Regions from separate parts of the Kitasatospora sp. CB02891 genome, predicted to be linked through region 2. Evidence: riboswitches for the same ligand, from Rfam matches in the RefSeq annotation. Region 2 holds a riboswitch; each other region holds the start of a gene.
What was found. A riboswitch is a leader RNA that binds a small molecule or an ion and turns the genes downstream of it on or off. The one in region 2 is predicted to bind cyclic di-AMP.
Positions count from the first base shown of each region.

Region 1: another riboswitch for cyclic di-AMP. It lies ahead of CG736_RS10920 (C40 family peptidase); the one in region 2 lies ahead of CG736_RS26845 (transglycosylase family protein).
Region 3: another riboswitch for cyclic di-AMP. It lies ahead of CG736_RS27910 (M23 family metallopeptidase); the one in region 2 lies ahead of CG736_RS26845 (transglycosylase family protein).

Region 1 is NZ_NNBO01000003.1:478,108-483,315, reverse strand. Features, by position in the region: gene CG736_RS10925 (NlpC/P60 family protein) at 1-700, opposite strand, end outside; gene CG736_RS10920 (C40 family peptidase) at 912-1,979, opposite strand; cyclic di-AMP (ydaO/yuaA leader) riboswitch at 1,990-2,145, opposite strand; gene CG736_RS10915 (C40 family peptidase) at 2,508-3,542, opposite strand; gene CG736_RS10910 (NYN domain-containing protein) at 3,736-5,169, opposite strand.
Region 2 is NZ_NNBO01000014.1:22,169-27,376, forward strand. Features, by position in the region: gene CG736_RS26835 (SDR family NAD(P)-dependent oxidoreductase) at 3-422, opposite strand; gene CG736_RS26840 (cytochrome P450) at 577-1,821, shown strand; cyclic di-AMP (ydaO/yuaA leader) riboswitch at 2,074-2,257, shown strand; gene CG736_RS26845 (transglycosylase family protein) at 2,261-2,968, shown strand; gene eno (phosphopyruvate hydratase) at 3,194-4,483, shown strand; gene CG736_RS26855 (septum formation initiator family protein) at 4,588-5,025, shown strand; partial or broken gene CG736_RS26860 (DUF501 domain-containing protein) at 5,079-5,208, shown strand, end outside.
Region 3 is NZ_NNBO01000015.1:20,449-25,656, forward strand. Features, by position in the region: gene CG736_RS27895 (GNAT family N-acetyltransferase) at 1-409, opposite strand, end outside; gene CG736_RS27900 (hypothetical protein) at 460-1,272, shown strand; gene CG736_RS27905 (DUF3995 domain-containing protein) at 1,388-1,879, shown strand; gene CG736_RS27910 (M23 family metallopeptidase) at 1,889-2,650, opposite strand; cyclic di-AMP (ydaO/yuaA leader) riboswitch at 2,661-2,824, opposite strand; gene CG736_RS27915 (YiaA/YiaB family inner membrane protein) at 3,041-3,331, shown strand; gene CG736_RS27920 (alpha/beta fold hydrolase) at 3,452-4,273, shown strand; gene CG736_RS27925 (TetR-like C-terminal domain-containing protein) at 4,273-4,851, shown strand; gene CG736_RS27930 (hypothetical protein) at 4,883-5,068, shown strand.

The DNA.
Region 1 (5,208 bases), on a different contig from region 2:
GGGGCAGGTCGCCGAGGTCGAGCCGGTCGGTGCCGCGGGTGGCGCGGTCCTGGGCGTCCCGGGCGTCGTCGTCGGCCAGCCGGACCCGCTCGGCGGCGCTGAGGCCGCCCAGCAGCCGCTGCGCCCGGGCGAGCCGGCTGTGGACCTCGTCCTTGGCGGCGGCCAGGCGCTGCCGGGCCTGTTCCAGTTCGTCGAGCTTGGCGGTGGCCTCCTGGCGCCGCTGGTCCAGTCGGCGCTGCCGTTCGTGCAGCTCGCGCAGGGTCTCGTTCTGCCGCTCGGTGGCCTGGCCGAGGGCGCGGGCGCCGGCCAGGTAGGACGCCGGGTCCTGGTCGAGCATCAGCCGCAGGGTGGGGTCGAGGCCCTGGGTGCGGTACTGGGCGGCGACCACCGCCCCGAGGTCGCCGCGCAGCCGGTTGAGGTCGTCCTGCCCGGCCGCGACCTGGCTCTGCAGGGCGCCGGCCTCGCGCTGCAGCCTCCGCTGCTGCTCCTGGGCCGCGTTGTACTTCTCGTTCGCCTGCTCGGCCTCCTCGTACAGCTGGTCGACCTGCGCCTTGACGTCGGCGCGGTCGGGCGGGTCGGTCGGCGCGGCGCCGGCCGGGGCGACGCCGAGGTGGAGGACGCCGGTCGCGGCGGCGGTGAGCGCCAGGGCGCGGGCGAGGCGCTGGACACCGGGCAGTGGGGGGCGACGGTGCACGGACACGTGCGACGACTCCGTTCCTGCGGCCGGCCTCCGCCGCCGCCCGCCGGTCGGGCGGCCGTCCGCACGGGGGGCCGGGCCAGAGGTTAGCGAGTCGGAAGGATCCAGTCCAAACCCTGACAACCTCGAATATTCGACCGCGAATCGGACACCGGAACGAGTGCGGCCCGGCACCCCCTGTGCGGGGTGCCGGGCCGGGCGCTCGAAGGAGCCGTCAGATCCGGACGATCTTGGTGATCGGCATCACGGTGGCGGACTCGTAGCGGACCTGCGCGCCGGTGTGCGGGGCGTGCACGATCTGCCCGTTGCCGACGTACATGCCGACGTGGTGCTGGTCGCCGTAGTAGATGATCAGGTCACCCGGTCGGGCGTTGGCGATGTTGGTGCCGATGTTGGTGCCGGCGCCCGCCTGGGCCTGCGAGGTGCGCGGGATCGACACACCCGCTTGGGCGTACGCCCACTGCATCAGACCGGAGCAGTCGAAGGTGCTCGGGCCGGCCGCGCCGTAGGAGTACCAGCTGCCCAGCTTGGACAGCGCGGCGCTCATCGCGGCGCCCGCGTAGCCGGCCGGGGCCTGCACCGGGGCGGCGAGGCCGGTCCGGGCGGTGTCGCGGGAGGCCCGCTCGGCCTGGCTGCGGGAGGCGTCGGCGGCCTTGGCCTCGGCCGCGGCGAGCTCGTCGCGCTCCTTCTGGGTGAGCGTGTTGAGCAGGTCCTGCGCCTTGGCCAGCTTGGCCTGGACGTCCTCCTTGTCGGCCTGGAGGGCCTTCGTGGTGGTGTCCAGCTCGGCGAGCTTCTGCTCGGCCTCCTTGCGCTGCCCGTCCAGCTTGGCCTGCTCGGCCTTGAAGCTCTTCAGCAGGTCCGCCTGGGTGGCGCCGACCGTGTTGAGCGTGCCGGCCTGCCCGAGGAAGGCGTCCGGGCTGCTGGAGAGCATCAGCTGCATGGTCTGCGAGATGCCGCCGTTGCGGTACTGCTCGGCGGCGATGTTGGCCAGGCTGTCCTGAACGGTGGTCACCTGGTCCTGCTGGCGGGCCAGCTGGTCCTGCAACTGGGTGACCTGCTTCTGCAGGTTCTGCTGCTTCTCGACGGAGGCGTTGAGCGCCTCGGTCTTCACCTCGGCCTGCTCGTTGAGCTGGTCGACCTGCTGCTTGACCTGGTCCTTGGTGGGCGCCGGGTCGGCGTGCGCGCCGGTCTGCGCGGAGAGCGCGACGGCGGTGGCGGCAGCGGCAGTGAGAATCGAGACCCGGGCACGGCCGACGGGCTTGGGACGGCGATGGGACGCCACGAAGGCGGACTCCTTCTTCCTCACACCGCCTACCGGGTGAGCTGACGGGTTCGGGCCGGAAGAGATGCCCTACAGCGCTTCACCGACCGCTGTCGCGGCCGGCCCGGCGCCGATTCACCCCGGGGGAACGTGGTTCCCCGGCTCCGTTCGACAGCACCCCCGCAGGGGTATCCCCGTCGGCGGACCTCGTTCTGACGATCCGCCCGCTGCGTCACGGACTCGGCGGCGACCCCCACCGTCGCCCCCCTTGGGCGATCGACTCTGCGGCGGTCGAACCAAGACCCTAGTAACCGATCCGTGATCGGTTCAAATCCTTGTCCGAAAAAAATCTGAATCTGAGTCAATTTCGATTACGGAAATGACCGAACGTAAGGGATTCGTTGCACAGTGCGCAGCATTTCCCTTCGTTCCATCGAAAAACACAACGCCCGGACGTGTTCGAGATCACAGTGGAATCTCGACCCGTCCGGGCGTGTCACGGCGCGTCAGTTGTCGCCCTCTGGGGCGTATGTCCGGATTGTCGGACCGTCAGACCCGGCGGATGGTGAGGATCGGCAGGGTGTCCGCGGCCATCAGCTTCACCACGTCGCCGGTGCGCGGCGCGTGCACCACCATGCCGTTGCCGACGTACATGCCCACGTGGTGCGCGTCGTTGTAGTAGACCACCAGGTCACCGGGCTGCGCGTTGTGCCAGTCCTTGCCCACGTTGGTGCCCACGCCGGCCTGCGACTGCGAGGTGCGCGGCAGCGAGACGCCGGCCTGCGCGTACGCCCACACCATCAGGCCGGAGCAGTCGAAGGTGCTCGAGCCGGTCGCGCCCCACACGTAGGCCGAGCCGCGCTTGTCGAGCGCCCGCTGCACCGCGACGCCGGCGTAGCCGGCGGCCTTCGGCAGGCTGCCCAGGTCGACCCGGTCGGCGCCGCGCGAGGCTGCGCCGCCGCCGCGCAGGATCGCGGCCCGGTCGGTGGCGGAGAGCTGGCTGAGCAGCTTCTGCGCCTCCTGGAGCTTGCTCTGCACGTCGTTCTTGGCGTCGTTGAGCGCCTGGGTGGAGCTGTCCAGCTCGGCCAGGACGGTCGCCGCCTCCTGCTTCTGCTGGTCCAGCCGGCGCTGCTGGTCCTCCAGCGACTTCAGCGTGGCGGCCTGGGTGCTGGCCGCCTGGTCGAAGGAGGACGCCTGGTCCAGGTACTTGTCCGGGTCGGAGGAGAGCATCAGCTGCATCGACGGGTCGATGCCCGCGTGCCGGTACTGGTCGCCGGCCACCGCCGCCAGCCCGGAGGCCAGCTCGGTCAGCTGCTCCTGGCCGCGGGCCACCTGGTCCTGCAGCTGGTCGGCCTGCTTGCGCAGCTGGTCGGCCTTCTCCTTGGCGCCGTTGTACTTCTCGGCGGCCTGCTCCTGCTCCTCCAGCAGCTTGTCGACCTGCGCCTTGACCTCGTCCTTGTTCGGCTGGGCCGGCGCGGCGTGCGCACTCACCTGGGCCGACAGGGCGACCGCGGTCGCGGCGGCAGCGGTCAGCACGGTCACCCGGGCGCGACTCGGCTGCTTGGGACGGCGGTGGGAGGCCACGGCGGTGCTCCTTCTTCCTGCTGGACTCACCCGATCAGGCGATAGTCCGGAATATAGGTTTGACGCCAGACCCTAGTGAAGTCCCTACCCCCGCGTCCACTCCCGGGGGGCTCCCGAATCGGCTTCTCCGCCCCCTTTCACGACACCGACACACTCCGGACGCTTCAACGCCGCTGACCGCCCGTCAACTCGATCAGCTGCGCGACAGCCGGTTCAGCAGCAGCACCGAGGCCACCGGGCGGGCGCCGGCCTTGCGCACCCCGTCCGCGACCTCCTTGTCGGCGGAGACCACCACCACCGGTCGGCCCTGCGGCTCGGCCCGCACCATGCGGCGGATCAGCTCGTCCGCGGTCTCCCCGGTCCGGCTGAACCGGACCCGCACACCGCGCGGCGGAGCCATGATCACCGGCACGTCCAGGTCCTGGCCGTCGAACACGCAGGTCACCTCGGCCTGGGTCCGCTGGGCCAGCATCGCCAGGCCGCCCAGCAGCCTCAGCCGCTGCTGCTCCAGCGGCAGTTGCGGATAGCCGGTCTTGGTCACGTTGTAGCCGTCCACCACCAGGTGGACCTGCGGGATGGCCAGCAGTTGGTCCAGCAGCGCCGGATCGTCCTCGGCCAGGCCGCGCCGGGCCACGTCGTGCGGCGAGGCCGAGCCGGGCTCCACCGCCTCCACCAGGTCGGCCGGGCGCAGCGCCGTCACCGGCAGTGCCAACTCCCGCTGCAGGCCCTGCGCGGACTGCAGCACGGTGTCCAGCAGCAGCCGCAGCCGCATGTCCTCGACGCTGCGGCCCTCCCGGGCGGTGCGCCGCCCGGTCTCCACCGCGGACTCCAGCTCGGACACCCGGTGCCGCAGCCGGCGGGCCTCCACCTCGGCGGCGCCGCGCTCGGCCGCGGCGGCGGCCCGGGCGGCCTCCAGCTCGGCGGCCAGGCGGCGGCTCTCGGCCTGTGCCCGGCGGGTGTCGGCCTCCAGCGAGCGGACCTTCTTGCGCAGCGAGTCGGCCTCCCGGCGCACCCCCTCGGACTCGGCGCGGTGCCGGTCCAGCTCGGCGCGGGCGGCGGCGCGGGCCTCGGCGAGCTCCTCCTGGAGCTTCTCGACCGTCCGGGCGGCCTCCGCGGCGACGCCCTCGGCGTCCACCCGCTCGGCCTGCTCGCCGGCCTCCTCGACCAGCCGGGCCCAGCCGGTGGGCCGCACCAGGTAGGCGGCGGCCGCCACGTCCATCGGGTCGGCGGCGGCCGGCACGGTGCCCGCCTCCAGCGCGCGCACCAGGTCGGGCTGACCGAGCCGCAGCCGCTCGGCTATCCGCACCCGGAACGCCGGGTCGGACTCCAGCGCGGCGGCCAGCGCGGTCGCCGCGTACTTGGCCCGCCGGGCGGCGGTGAACTTCGCGTAGGGGCGCAGCGCGGCGGGCAGCTCGCCGGGCGCGATGCCGCCGAGCGCGTCGGACGCGATGCCCACCACCCGGCGCCGCACGCCCTCGGGCAGCGCCCGACCGGCCGTCTCGCCGTTGCCGTCCTCGGCGCCCGGTGCGGTCTCGGCGGCCTCGACGGGCCCAGCGTCCTGGGTCTGTCGGACCGGAGCGGGCGCGGTCCCGTCCGTGCCCGTGGGCGCGTTCGCTGCCTCCGCCACTGTTCTCGGCTCCGATCCTGGTCCGGGCGGGCCCCGGCG
Region 2 (5,208 bases):
GGTCAGCCGGCCAGCGGGACGTCCGTGACCGGGCGGCGCTGCGCCGGGACGACCTCGCCGATCGCCTCGCCGACCAGGGCCAGCACCTCGGCCAGCGGGGCGAGGTGGCCGGGCAGCTCGACCAGCTGGACGACCCGCTCGCCGTCCGGGCCGGCGACGGCGAACAGGTCGATCGGCCCGAGGTGCTTGGCGGCGGTGTCGACCAGCGCGGCGATGTCGGCGGGGTGGTGGACGTCACCGGAGACCCCGACCACGGGGCAGCCGGGACGGTCGAGTTCGGCCGCCAGGTCCTCCGCGACGCCGGGGCGGAGATCGGCGATGAGCAGGCCGGCGGCTCCGGCGGCGGAGAACCGGCGGGCCAGGTCGCCCCCCTCGCCCCCGTCGAGCACCGCGATGACGACCACTGCACCGGCTACTCGCATGGCCTGCTCCCCTTTCAGAGCGAAACCGGGGCGGTCCGCACGCCGCCCACTGTGCTTCATCGGAGGATCGTAGGCTCGCCCCGACGCTCCGCAACAGGGATTACCCGCCAGGTGACCAGACTCACGCGACGGCGGTTCCAGATACGGTCAAGACATGCCAGATCAGCCCCACGCCGCCCACCCGCAACTCTTCACCTGGGAGTTCGCGGCCGACCCCTATCCGGCGTACGCCTGGCTGCGGGAGCACTCCCCGGTGCACCGCACCACCCTGCCCAGCGGAGTGGAGGCGTGGCTGGTCACCCGGTACGCGGACGCCCGGCAGGCGCTGGCCGACTCCCGGCTCTCCAAGAACCCGGCGCACCACAGCGAGCAGGCGCACCGCACCGGCCGGGTGGGCATCCCGGGCGAGCGGCAGGCCGACCTGATGACCCACCTGCTGAACATCGACCCGCCGGACCACACCCGGCTGCGCCGCCTGGTGTCGAAGGCGTTCACGCCGCGCCGGGTCGCCGAGTTCGAACCGCGGGTGCAGCAGCTCACCGACCGGCTGATCGACTCCTTCGCGGAGCGCGGCGAGGCCGACCTGATCCACGAGTTCGCCTTCCCGCTGCCGATCTACGCGATCTGCGACCTGCTGGGCGTCCCCGCCGAGGACCAGGACGACCTGCGCGACTGGGCCGGCATGATGATCCGACACACGGGCGGCAAGCGCGGGGGAGTGGGCCGCGCGGTCAAGCAGATCCGCGGCTACCTGGCCGACCTGATCCACCGCAAGCGGGCCGACCTCGGCGACGACCTGATCTCCGGCCTGATCCGGGCCGGTGACCACGGCGAGCACCTGACCGAGAACGAGGCCGCAGCGATGGCCTTCATTCTGCTCTTCGCGGGGTTCGAAACCACCATCAATCTGGTCGGAAACGGACTTTTCGCCCTGCTTTGCAACCCCAGCCAGCGCACCCTGCTCCAGGACTCGCTGGCCCGCGGCGAGTCGGGCCTGCTGGAGACCGGCATCGAGGAACTGCTGCGCTACGACGGCCCGGTGGAGCTGGCGACCTGGCGGTTCGCCACCCGGCCGCTGGCCATCGGCGGGGTGGACGTCCCGGTGGGCGATCCGGTGCTGGTGGTGCTGGCCGCGGCGGACCGCGACCCGGCCCGGTTCTCCGACGAGAACACCCTGGACCTGGCCCGGACGGACAATCCGCACCTCGGTTTCGGGCACGGGATCCACTACTGCATCGGCGCGCCGCTCGCCCGGCTCGAAGGGCAGCGCGCGATAGGCACACTGCTGACACGGCTGCCGGACCTCCAGCTCGCCGCCGATCCGGCCGAACTCCGTTGGCGGGGCGGGCTGATCATGCGCGGGCTGCGGGAGCTCCCGGTCTCCTTCACGCCCCGCTGACCCCGGTTTCGACCGCGGCCGACCTGCTCCCGCGCGGGATGGCCAACTGCCGTGCCGGGGGCGCGCGGTGCGCCCCTGGAGGGGCGAATGCGGACATACATGGACGGTTTGTGCACGAGATGTGAAGGTCCGTAATTTCGGCGTGATACCGGTGATATGAGCTTGTGATTGCTCATCAGCTCTGCTTACTCTCCGATCTGCCCGCAGCCGTGGGCCCCGAACGCGGCACGCCGAGTCCTGTCCACCGCGCCCTCGGGACACCGACCAGGAATTCGGACAGGAGCGGGGGACCCAGGTGTGAACGCCGTAGCAGTTCCGACGGCTTGGGGTGAAGCCGCCCGGGAGCGGACGCAGTCGCGTCCCCGCTCCCCGGCGGCCGGGCCAGCCTCCCGGTCCGAACCCGACAGCTCACCTCGCAGGCGTGCGGAGAGGAAGTCCCATGCTGTTCACCGGTTCCGGCCGTCACCGCCGTAGTACCAAGGCCGAGAAGGTCGTCGCCGCCGCAGGCGTGGCGTCCGTGGGCCTGGCCCTGCCCCTGCTGTCCGCCACCGGAGCGGCCGCCGCGCCCGCCGACACCTGGGACCGCGTCGCCCAGTGCGAGAGCGGCGGCAACTGGGCCATCAACACCGGCAACGGGTACTACGGCGGCCTGCAGTTCTCCTCCTCCACCTGGCGCGCCTACGGCGGCAGCGAGTACGCGTCCCGCGCCGACCAGGCCTCCCGCTCCCAGCAGATCGCGGTGGCCGAGCGGGTGCTCGCCTCCCAGGGCCCCGGCGCCTGGCCGGTCTGCTCGGGCAAGGCCGGCCTGACCAAGGGCGGCAGCAGCAGCTCCCAGGACACCGCCTCCCGCTCGCAGCAGCGCCCGGCCACGCCGCAGCAGCAGCAGTCGACCAAGACGACCAAGACGCCGAAGTCCCAGCAGCAGACCCCGAAGGCGCAGCAGCCGCAGCAGGGCTACAAGTCCCCGAAGCCGGCCACCACCTCGCAGGCCGCCGGGAAGTACACCGTGCAGAGCGGTGACACGCTGTCCGGCATCGCCGTCGCGCGGAACCTGTCCGGCGGCTGGGAGCAGCTGTTCCAGGCGAACCGCGACGTGATCGGCGGCAACCCCGACCTGATCGTCCCCGGGCAGGTCCTCTCGATGTGACGCCGCGGAGCGTCGGCCGGCCGGGCTGACGCTCCGTCCGTTCCGGGCGCGCGCCGAGCAGTTCGCGCCGTCCGGAACGGCCCGGTGGCGGGCAAACAGGTGAACTACCAGTGAGTAGCCGGGCCACACGGTGAGACGGGGCCCGGCCGGGCGTGGCCGCAGGCATGTCTGCGGCTAGGCTCTGGGCGTAACGACCACACATCCGCTTCCGCTAGGAGATGCCTCGTGCCGTCCATTGATGTCGTCGTAGCCCGTGAGATCCTCGACTCCCGCGGCAACCCCACGGTCGAGGTCGAGGTCGGTCTCGACGACGGCAGCACCGGTCGCGCGGCTGTCCCGTCGGGCGCCTCCACCGGCGCCTTCGAGGCGCTGGAGCTCCGCGACGGCGACAAGAACCGCTACTTCGGCAAGGGCGTCGAGAAGGCCGTCCTCGCCGTCATCGAGCAGATCGGCCCAGAGCTGGTCGGCTACGACGCCACCGAGCAGCGCCTGATCGACCAGGCCATGCTCGACCTGGACGCCACCCCGGACAAGTCCTCGCTCGGCGCCAACGCCATCCTCGGCGTCTCGCTCGCCGTCGCGCACGCCGCGTCCGAGGCCAGCGACCTGCCGCTGTTCCGCTACCTGGGCGGCCCGAACGCCCACGTGCTGCCGGTCCCGATGATGAACATCCTCAACGGCGGCTCGCACGCGGACTCCAACGTCGACATCCAGGAGTTCATGATCGCCCCGATCGGCGCGGAGTCCTTCTCCGAGGCCGTCCGCTGGGGTGTCGAGGTCTACCACACCCTCAAGGGCGTGCTGAAGGAGCGCGGGCTCTCCACCGGCCTGGGCGACGAGGGCGGCTTCGCCCCGAACCTGGACTCCAACCGCGAGGCCCTCGACCTGATCACCGAGGCCATCAAGAAGGCCGGCTACACCCCGGGCAAGGACGTCGCGCTCGCCCTGGACGTCGCCGCCTCCGAGTTCTACAAGGACGGCGCCTACCAGTTCGAGGGCAAGGCCCTGTCGGCCGCCGAGCTGGTCGAGTACTACGCCGAGCTGGTCGCCGCCTACCCGCTGGTCTCCATCGAGGACCCGCTGGACGAGTCCGACTGGGACGGCTGGAAGGCCATCACCGACAAGCTGGGCGACAAGGTCCAGCTGGTCGGCGACGACCTGTTCGTCACCAACCCGGAGCGCCTGCGCCGGGGCATCGAGACCGGCACCGCCAACGCGCTGCTGGTGAAGGTCAACCAGATCGGCTCGCTCACCGAGACCCTGGACGCCGTCGAGCTGGCCCAGCGCAACGGCTACCGCTGCATGATGTCGCACCGCTCCGGCGAGACCGAGGACGTCACCATCGCCGACCTCGCCGTCGCCACCAACTGCGGCCAGATCAAGACCGGCGCCCCGGCCCGCTCCGAGCGCGTCGCCAAGTACAACCAGCTGCTGCGCATCGAGGAGATCCTCGACGACGCCGCGGAGTACGCGGGCCGCGGCGCGTTCCCGCGCTTCCGCCCTGCGGACAAGTGAGCACAGCAAGGGCTGATCCGCCACTGAGCTCGATGTGACCGGTGCCCCGGCCCCCACCGCGTAGGGTGGGCCGGGGCACCGGCATGCGCAGGAGGGGCGACCAGATGGCCAAGTGGAGGATCCCCGGACTGGCGGCGCGCCCGCGCTTCACCAGTCGGGCCACCGTGCTGGTGCTCGTGCTGTGCTCACTGGTGGCGATACTCGCCTACCCCGCCCGGCAGTACATCGCCCAGCGGGGTGAGATCGCCGATCAGCGGGCCAAGGCCGAACACGCCCGCCAGCAGGTCGACGAGCTGCGCCGGGCCAGGGCCCGCTGGCAGGACCCGGAGTACGTCAAGGCACAGGCCCGGGAACGGCTGCACTACGCGCTGCCGGGCGAGACCCCGTTCGTCTCGGTCGCCCCGCCGCCCGCGCCGGGCGACAAGCAGTCCGCCTCGGACGCCACCGGACACCCGAAGGCCGCCCGCCCCTGGTACTCCTCCTTCTGGGACTCGGTGGACGCCGCCGACACCGCACTCGCCGCACCGCCCGCCGTCCCCTGACGGCCCTGACGCCACGTCACCCCACCCGCCCCCATCCGACGAACAGACTGCTGATGAGCAACCAGAACCCTCCTGTTTCCGACCACGACGTCGCGGCCATCGCCGCCCAGCTCGGCCGGGTGCCGCGCGGGCTGCGCGCCGTCGCCCACCGCTGCCCGTGCGGCAACCCGGACGTGGTGGAGA
Region 3 (5,208 bases), on a different contig from region 2:
TGGCCGGGTCGGTGCGGGCGAACAGCCGGTGCAGGCCGAGGGTGTCGAAGCCGAGCGCGCACAGCAGCGCGGTGACCTCCCCGGCGTGGCCGCAGCCCCAGATGTCGGGGCGCAGCGCGCAGCCGAGCTGGGCGGCGTGCTCGCCCTCGCGGGTGAGGGCGGCCTGGCCGATCGGTTCGCCCGCGGCGTCGTCGACGGCCAGCCGGTAGTGCTGCCGGGGTTCCGCTTCGGCCTCGTCGAGGTAGAGCTCGATCTGGTCGGCGCACTCCTCGAAGTCGGCGGCGTCGAACGGGAGATGGCGGACGGTCCGGGGGTCGCCGTGGACGGCGTGCAGCGCGGCGACTTCCTCGGGGGTGTGGCGGTACTCCCGCAGGGTGAGCCGGGGGCCGGTCAGCCGGACGGTTTCCATGGCGCCCGACCCTACCGGGCGGCCCCGCGCGGACCGGCTACCGTACCTGGGTGGACGACGAAGACCTGCACCTGCTCCCCCGTACCCGAGCCGCCGACCTGCTGGAGTGGGCCGCCGAGGAGGGTTTGGAGGCGGTACCCGAGCCCGCGGTGCGAACCGTCCTGACGCTGCTGGAGCTGGGCGGCGCCCGGATGCACGACGGTTTCCCGGAGCTGACCTCGCCGGTGCTGGAACACCTGCTGTACGAGCAGCTGCACCTGTACGTCCAGCCGGACGGCGACGCCCGGGCGTACCCGGCGGCGGTGCGGCTGCTGATCGAGTGGCAGCGGGCGGCGCGGCGGCTGAACGCCAAGCGGCTGGAGAAGCTGCGCGAGGAGACCGACTGGCAGGGCGAGGTGCTGGTGGACTCGCTGCTGCTCCGGTCCGACCTGCTGACCTGGCCCAGGCTGTACGCCCTGCTGCTGCGCGCGGACGGCGTGCCGGTGGAGGACCTCGACCGGGTGCGGGGCTGGCTGGAGGAGTTCCGGGCGCTGGACGTCGAGGAGCGCTTCGCCGCGTACGAGCGGGTGCCGGGCGTGGCGCCGGACGGCGGCTGGGGCCCGGAGCGGGCGCTGCTGGTCGGGGTGTCCACGGACGGCGCGCGCCGGCTGCTGGAGCAGGGCCTGATGCGGCGCAGCTACCGCAACCTGGCGGAGCTGACCGCTCGGGGTCTGCCGATGCCGGACGAACTCGCCGGGGAGTTCGAGGAGTTCGAGGAGGCGGTGGCGCAGGCCGCGATCGACCTGTGCGGCGAGTGGACGGTGCCGGGGCTGGCCCGGCTGCTGCTGGAGGAGTTCCCGGAGCTGGCCCCCGAGGTGTACTGAGGATTCCGGCCCGTCGGGTCCGCCGCTCGGAGGACCCGGGGATCGTCCTGGTGATCCATCAGCCGCGGCCGTCCGGACGATCCGCGGGGCGGGGCCGCCGGGCCGGGGTGGAGCCATGGACATCGTGACTCCCGCCGGCGCCGCCGCGGCCGGCCTGCGCCCGTCGTTCCGGCGGGTCGCCGCCCTGGCCGCCGCGTTCTGGTCGGCCGGCTTCGCCCTGGTGCACCTGTACTGGCTGCTGGGCGGCCGGGCCGGGCTGCCGGGCGGCCTGTCGGTGCTGGACAACACGCCGCTGCTGGTGACCGACGTCGTCACGACACCGCTCGCGGCCCTGGCGCTGGTGCGGCCGTGGGGCAGGCGGCTGCCGGCCCGCGGGCTGCTGCGGGCCGCGCGGGGCACGGCGGTGGTGCTGATCGTGCACGCCGCGCCGTCCGTGCCGGACTGGGCGGCGCCGGCGGCGGAGGGTCACCGCCCGGTGGCGGAGCCGGCCGCGACGGCCCGCTTCGCGACGCTGCTGTACGAGCCGTTCTTCCTGGCCGGCGGGGTGCTGTTCGGGTGCACGGTGTTCGGCCGCCGACTCCTGCCGGGAGACGACGGCCGTCGGTGAGCGCGGGAGTTACGGCTGCAGGCCGAGCTGCTGGAGCCAGGGCAGCGGGTCGACCGGGGCGCCGCCGCCGGGGCGGACCTCCAGGTGCAGGTGCGGGCCGGTGACGTTGCCGGTGGCGCCGACCGCGCCGAGCACGGCGCCGGGGGCGACCGGGCCGGAGGCGGTGACGATCCGGGAGAGGTGGCAGTACCAGAGTTCGGTGCCGTCGGGGAGGGTCTGGATGACCCGGTAGCCGTAGGGGCCGGACCAGCCCGCCGAGGTGACGGTGCCTCCGGCGACGGCGGCGACGGGGGTGCCGGTGCGGGCGGCGAAGTCCAGGCCGGTGTGCAGGTGCGCCCAGTGCGAGCCGGCCTGGGCGAAGTGCGCGGTCAGCTGGTAGCCGGCCACCGGCAGGGTGTGCGCGTCCCGTTCGGCCTCGGCCTGCTGGGCGGCGCGCTTGGCCTCGGCGTCCTGGGCGGCGGCGAGCCGGGCGGATTCGTCGGCGGAGGTGCGCTGGCCGTCGGCCTGCTGCTGGATGCGGGCGGCGAGGGCGAGGCCGGGGTCGGCGGCGAGCAGTCCGTCGGAGACCTCGTCGGCGGCGGTGACGGGCACCGGGGCGGCGGCCTGCGCGGGGGCGAGTCCGGTGGCGCTGAGCGCGGCGGTCATCGCGGTGACGCCCAGCAGGGGCGCGCCGGCGCGGGACTGGCGGGGCAGCCGGTGCCGGGCGGCTTCCGGCTCGACCGGGTGGTCGAGCAGCTGGGTGCCGGTGCTCTCGGTGTAGGTCGACGCCACGGGGGCGTGCTCCTTCCTTCCCTGCCGCCGACCGGGTTAGCTGACGGGTTCGGAGGTGGAAGGTCTCCTACGGTCGGGCCCAGGGCCGTCCCGATTCACCCCGGTGGAACGTGGTTCCCCGGCTCCTGGGACGCCCCGAAAGGCGTGCCCAAGTGGATTAGGCGTGGCGCACGGTGCCGCATGGTTACGGCGTTGCCGACCGCGCTGCGTTATCAAACGTTAATCCTATGGACCCCATGATTCCAAGCTCCTCCCGGGAGACGGTGAAGATTTCCTGACGCCCTATGGGCGATTTATGACGATTCACCAGGCCGTACCTGACGGATGGTGACCGCACGGTTGAGTATCCGTACTCACGCCCCGCCCCCGGGCCGGCGCGACCCTGATGCCATGACCGCAACCGTGCCGCACCGGACCACCGCCGCCTACTTCCTGCAGGCCGCCGCCTCCTTCGCGCTGGCCGCCATCGCCCTCACCATCGGGATCGCCTACCTGCCGGTGAGCGCCTGGATGCGCGCCTTCCTGGCCGTCGGCGTGCTGTACGTGATCACTTCCGCGTTCACGCTGGCCAAGGTGGTCCGGGACCGCCAGGAGGAGGGCGCGATCACCAGCCGGGTGGACCAGGCCCGGCTGGAGAAGCTGCTCGCCGAGCACGACCCGTTCAAGGTGGAGAACATCTGACGACCCGGCCGGCCGCCCCCGCTTGACGGCTAAGGCTATTAGCCTTAGCTTTATGGCTATCGGCAGTCGGCCGGGCCTCCAGTGCCCGGCGCACCGCACCCGCCGCCCAGGAGGCCCACCATGAACAGCACCCTCGGCACCACCCGGTACCTCGACGTCACCGGCGGCCGGATCGCCTACGACGACACCCCCGGCGACGGCGTCCCGGTGGTCCTGCTGCCCGGCATGCTCGACAAGCGCGCCGCCTACCGGCACCTCGTCCCGCTGCTGACCGCCGCCGGACACCGGGTGATCACCATGGACCTGCGCGGCCTCGGCGAGTCCTCCACCGGCTTCACCGACCACTCCCCGGCCGCGATCGCCGAGGACCTGGTCGCCCTGCTCGACCACCTCGACCTGCGCGGCGCCGTCCTGGCCGGCAGCTCGTACACCGGCGCCACGGTGGTCCGCGCGGCCGGACTCGCCCCCGGGCGCACCGCCGGGGTGGTGCTGATCGACGCCTTCATCGAGAACCTCCCGCTGAACGGCTTCCAGAAGGCGATGTTCGGGCTGGCCGCCCCGCTGGTCTCCGCGTTCCCGGGCCTGTGGAGCGCGCTGCAGAAGTTCTACTACCCGACCGAGCGACCCGCCGACTTCGACGCCTACCGGGCCGGCCTCGCCGAGATGCTGCGCGAGCCCGCCCGCAAGGCAGCGCTGCGCGGCTACCTCAAGGGCGACTCCGCGCCGGTCGGCTGGTGCGAGGCCGTCGAGGTCCCCGCGCTGGTACTGATGGGCAGCAAGGACCCCGACTTCCCGGACCCCGGGCTGATCGCCGACCGGCAGGCCGCCGCGCTGCGCGGCCGTAAGGTGATGATCGAGAACGCCGGCCACTACCCGATGGCCAGCCACCCGCAGGCGGTCGCCGACGCCCTGCTCCCCTTCCTGAACGAGGTCGCCCGCTGATGGCCCGCGCCGGACTCTCCCCCACCGCGGTGGTGGACCACGCCCTCGACCTGATCGACGCCCAGGGCGCCGAGACGCTCACCCTGGCCGCCGTCGCCGCCAGGGCCGGGGTCGCCACCCCCTCGCTGTACAAGCACGTCGCCGGGGGCCTGCCCGAACTGCGCCGCCTGGTCGCCGTCCGCACCCTCGACGACCTCACCGACCACCTGGCCGCCGCCGTCCTCGGCCACTCCCGCGACGAGGCGGTCGCCGCCCTGCTCACCGCGTACGCCGGGTACGCCACCGGGTTCCCGCGGCGCTACGCCGCACTGCCGCAGGCCCCCGACCCCGATCCGGAGCTCACCGCGGCCGGCGAGCGGCTGGTGAACGTGCTGTTCGCCGTCCTGCGCGGGTACGGCCTGGAGGGGTCCGAGGCGGTGCACGCCGCGCGCACGCTGCGTGCCGTGGCCCACGGGTACGCCTCGTTGACCACGGCGGGGGCGTTCCAGCTCGCCGAGGGCCGGGACGTGACGCTGGAGCGGCTGATCGGGGTCGTGGTCGACGGCCTCGCCGACTGGCCGGGCGGGCGGACGGCGTGACCTGAGGGGGGTCGGGCGCGTTCTACCCGGTATGAAGAAGCGCAGCCTGCTCGCCTTTGCCTCGCTCGCCGTCGGCGTGGTCGCCTCGCTCACCGCGCCCAGCGCGGCGCACGCCACCCACGAGCACGCGGGCGGCACCACCCCGCACACCGACACCCTCTCCGCCCCGGACCGGCCGCTCGCCGAGAACGTCCAGGAGGACGGCACACCCGCCTGACAGCAGCCCCACCTGCGCACACGCCCCCCGTGCGCGCCCCTCCACACCTTTTCGCAACCGGTCCACCACCGTTCTGTCACCACCGGTGCGTAACACTGTCCTTCGGTCGGGAAGTCATACCGCGTAGAGAACTTCCACGG